2 regions of the Ancylobacter mangrovi genome follow, and region 1 is predicted to be linked to the other one. Evidence: predicted binding sites of a transcription regulator. Region 1 holds the regulator's gene; the other holds the start of a gene.
The links. Region 1 encodes PhoB, which activates phosphate uptake and scavenging genes when phosphate is short. Its sites were predicted from a motif close to TGTCATNNANCTGTCAT; they were not measured.
Positions count from the first base shown of each region.

Region 1 (2,199 bases):
CGCGCGAAGCGCGCACCCGCGACTACATCACCGGCCGCTTCGGCTGAACCGGCGGCGGAGGATCATCCCATGACCGAACATATCGTCTCCTCCTTCGACAGCGACCTGAAGGACCTCTCGCGGCGCGTGGTCGAGATGGGCGGGCAGGCCGAGCGCCTGGTCGCCGATTCGGTCATGGCGCTGGTGAAGCGCGACACCGAGCTGGCGCAGAAGGTGATCGTGCTCGACGGGCCGATCGACCTGCTGCAGCGCGAGATCGAGGAGAAGGCCATCCTCACCATCGCCCGCCGCCAGCCGCTCGCCATCGACCTGCGCGAGATCGTCGCCGCGATGCGCATCGCCAACGACATCGAGCGCATCGGCGACCTCGCCAAGAACACCGCCAAGCGGGTGCTGGCGCTGACCGGCGAATTCCACCCGCAGAAGCTGGTGCGCGGCGTCGAGCACATGTCCGGCATGGTGCTGGAGCAGCTCAAGTCAGTGCTCGATTCCTACGCCAGCCGCGACGACGCGCGCGCGCTCGAGGTGTGGAAGCGCGATGGCGAGGTCGACATCCTGTACACCTCGCTGTTCCGCGAGCTCCTCACCTACATGATGGAAGACCCGCGCAACATCTCGCTGTGCACGCATCTGCTGTTCTGCGCCAAGAACATCGAGCGCATCGGCGACCACGCCACCAACATCGCCGAGACGGTGCACTACCTCTCCACCGGCCAGCTGCTCGCCGACGAGCGGCCCAAGCAGGACACCAGCAGCCTGACGACGGTCCCGTTCCCGGCCTGAGGCGGGCGGCGACCGTCCTCAACCGAGAAAAGCAATGCCGACCAACATCCTGATCGTCGAGGACGAGGAGCCGCTGACCCTGCTCCTGCGTTACAACCTCGAGTCTGAAGGCTATGCGGTGGAGAGCGTCGCCCGGGGCGACGAAGCGGAGACGAGGCTGAGGGAAAGCGTCCCCGACCTCGTCATCCTCGACTGGATGCTGCCGGGGCTTTCCGGCATCGAGCTGTGCCGGCGCCTGCGGGCGCGCCCCGAGACCGAGCGCATGCCGGTGCTCATGCTCACCGCGCGCGGCGAGGAGGCCGAGCGCGTGCGTGGCCTCGCCACCGGTGCCGACGACTACGTGGTGAAGCCGTTCTCGGTGCCGGAGCTGGTGGCGCGGGTCCGTGCGCTGCTCCGCCGAGCCAAGCCGGACCATATCTCCACCTTGTTGCGGGCCGGTGACATCGAGCTCGACCGCGAGACCAAGCGCGTGCATCGCGGCGGGCGGGAGCTGCATCTCGGGCCGACCGAGTTCCGGCTGCTCGAATTCCTGATGCAGTCGCCGGGCCGGGTCTATTCGCGCGAGCAGCTCCTCGACGGGGTGTGGGGCCAGGACGTCTATATCGACGAGCGCACCGTGGACGTTCACGTCGGACGCCTGCGCAAGGCGCTCAACCGCCCGCGTCAGCCCGACCCCATCCGCACCGTGCGCGGCTCCGGCTATTCCTTCAACGAGATGTTCGCCCGCGCGCACTGACGGGCGGGCGAACACCGGAAGGCGGGCGAACGGCCCGCCGCTCGTGCCTCAGGTGCGGGTGATCGACAGCCCGCCATCGACGAGATGGGCGGTGCCGGTGACGAAGGACGAATCGTCCGAGGCGAGATAGAGCACCGAGCGCGCCAGCTCCTCCGGCGCACCCACGCGCTTCAGCGCGTGCAGTCCGGTGAGGAAGGCCTGCGCCTCCGGCGTGTCGTTGGCCTCGCGATACATCTCCGTCTCCACCGCGCCGGGGAGCACGGCGTTCACCCGGATGCCCTGCGGGCCGAATTCGGCAGCGAGAGTCTGTGTGAGGCCGATCAGCCCCGCCTTCGAGGCGGCATAGGCGGCAAGGCCCGGAAAGGCGGCGGTGTAGCCGACGAAGGTGGAGGTGAAGATCACCGAGCCGCCGCCGGTCTTCAGCATCTCGGCGATCTGGTGCTTGGCGCCGAAGAACGAGCCGGTGAGGTTCACCGCCAGCGCGTCGTTCCAGCCTGCCGCCGAAACGCCGGTGCTGGGCCCCTTCTCGCCGAGCGTGCCGGCATTGTTGAAGGCGACGTCGAGCCTGCCGAAGCGCTCGACCGCCAGCGCGACCAGCGCCTTGGCATAGTCCTCCGAGCTGACGTCACCCGCCAGCGCCACGGCCTCGCCGCCCTTGCCGGCGATCTCGGCGACGAGCG
Region 1 is NZ_JANTHY010000002.1:473,567-475,765, forward strand. It holds gene pstB (phosphate ABC transporter ATP-binding protein PstB) at 1-47, shown strand, start outside; gene phoU (phosphate signaling complex protein PhoU) at 70-783, shown strand; gene phoB (phosphate regulon transcriptional regulator PhoB) at 818-1,519, shown strand; gene NVS83_RS08025 (SDR family oxidoreductase) at 1,568-2,199, opposite strand, start outside.

Region 2 (2,199 bases), on a different contig from region 1:
GAGATCGTAGTAGTTCGGGTCCTTGTTGGCGGGAATGGCCCGGTTGCGCGGCAGGCCGAGCGCGATCATGCCGTAATCGGTGAACTGCGGCGGCGTGCCGGTGGCGTCCACCTGGCTGCGATGGCAGCTCGCGCAATTGCCCTTGTTCTCGTCCTCGAACAGCTTCAACCCGCGCGCCTCTGCGTCGCTCAGCGTCGCCTTGCCGGCGAGATAGGCGTCGAACTTGCTGGTGTAGGGATAGAAGGTGGCGGGGTCCTGCTCGAATGCTTCCAGCGCCGCCACCACGGTGCGGAACAGCGCGGCGTCGTCGCCTCCCCCGGAGAGCGCGCGCACCTCGCCCGCATAGGGCGCGGCGCGCACCGAGGCCACCACGGCGGCCGGGCTCGCATTCGCCATCTCGTTCGGCGCCAGCAGGGGAAAGCGCGCCTGGTCGCGCCCGCGATCCGCCCGCCCGTCCCAGTCGAGCCCGCCGGTCGGCCCATTGTCGACGCTGGGGTCGCCCTCCTCCTCGCCGTCGAACTCGTGCTCGGTGAAGGCGGGCGTCACCTCGATATAGGTCAGCGAGGGCACGGCGCGCACGCCCGGCTGGTCGAGATGCGGGCCGCCGAGGCGGATCGGCGCCGCATCCGCCGGCGAGAAGCCCGCCGACGGCGCGTGGCAGGAGGCGCAGGCCAGGGCGTGCGAGGCCGACAGGCTCGGGTCGAAGAACATCTTGCGCCCCAGTGTGGTGAGCGCGTCCGCCCGCGCATAGGCGTCCGCCCGCGACAGCACGCCCGAGACCGCCATCGCCGGCGCCCCCGCCATCGCCACAGTGAGCGCCGCGAGCAGACCGATGCCGGCGGCACGCAGCGAGCGGGAAACGCCAGCCCTGCGGGCGATCACCATCACGCACCGCGCCCCCTTCTCCTTCCGCTCCCTCGTCACGCTGCGCTCTCCCTCGAAACCGGACGCGCCGGCGCGCGTGCCGGTGAATCGTTGGGCCAGTTCCATGACAGCGGCGTGATGGCGGCCGCCGGAGGATCACGAAACTGCAATATGACAGGCGTAGCTAAGAATAATTCCAAGCGCTCGACGGCTTGTCTCGTGGCGTGTGCCAGTCGTTCGCCCGAAAGGTGGAGAAGAAAATATGCATCCGCTTCGCACGTTGCTCCTGACTGGCGCGTCACTGGTTGCCTTTGCGGCAACCATATCTTCCGCAGCGGCAGTCGATCTCGACAAGATCGATACGGTTGTGGTGATCTACGCGGAAAATCGTAGCTTCGACAATATCTACGGCACGTTCCCGGGCGCGCGCGGCCTTCAGGAGGTCACCCCCCAGGCGGCGCGGCAGGTGGATCGCGACGGCAAGCCGCTCGCCGAGCTTCCGGCCATCTGGGAGGGGCTCACCGCCAAGGGCGTGACGCCGGTCGTGACCCAGGCCAAGACCGAGCACCTGCCCAACGCGCCCTTCGCCATCGACGGCCCCAAGGGCTTCGACACCGCCGACAGCGTCATCACCCGCGACCTGTGGCACCGCTTCTATGAGGAGCAGATGCAGATCGACGGCGGCAGGAACGACAAGTTCGCCGCCTTCGCCGATTCCGGCGGGCTGGTGATGGGCAACTACGCCCATGCGCAGCAGCAATTGTGGGACGTGGCGAAGGAGTACACGCTGGCCGACAACTTCTTCCAGGGCGCGTTCGGCGGCTCCTTCCTCAACCATTTCGAGCTGATCTGCGCCTGCATCCCACGCTATCCCGACGCCGGGAACAGCCCGGCCAAGGGGCTGGTCTCCAAGGTCGAGCCAGACGGCGTGACCCTGACGCCGGCCGCCAACGCGCCCGGCTCGGCGATGGACGGCCCGCCCAAATTCGCCAACAGCTCGAACCTGACGCCGGACTTCTACGCGGTGAACACCATGCAGCCGCCATACCAGCCGAGCGGCAACCCGCCGACGGAGCAGTCCGGCCCGGCCTATGCCGACCCCTCGGTCGCCACCACCCTGCCGCCGCAGCATGACGTCACCATCGGCGACCTGCTCAGCGCCAAGGGCGTGGACTGGGCCTGGTATGCGGGCGCCTGGCAGGCGGCGCTGGACGGCAAGAACGCCAAGCCGGTGCCGAACTTCCAGTACCACCACCAGCCGTTCAACTATTTCGCCCAGTTCGCGCCCGGCACCCCGGCGCGGGCCGCGCATCTGCGCGACGGCGGCATGAACGG
Region 2 is NZ_JANTHY010000003.1:622,917-625,115, reverse strand. It holds gene NVS83_RS12545 (cytochrome-c peroxidase) at 1-885, opposite strand, end outside; gene NVS83_RS12540 (acid phosphatase) at 1,127-2,199, shown strand, end outside.
Region 2: the regulator PhoB is predicted to act here: its motif matches at 978-994, upstream of NVS83_RS12540 (acid phosphatase).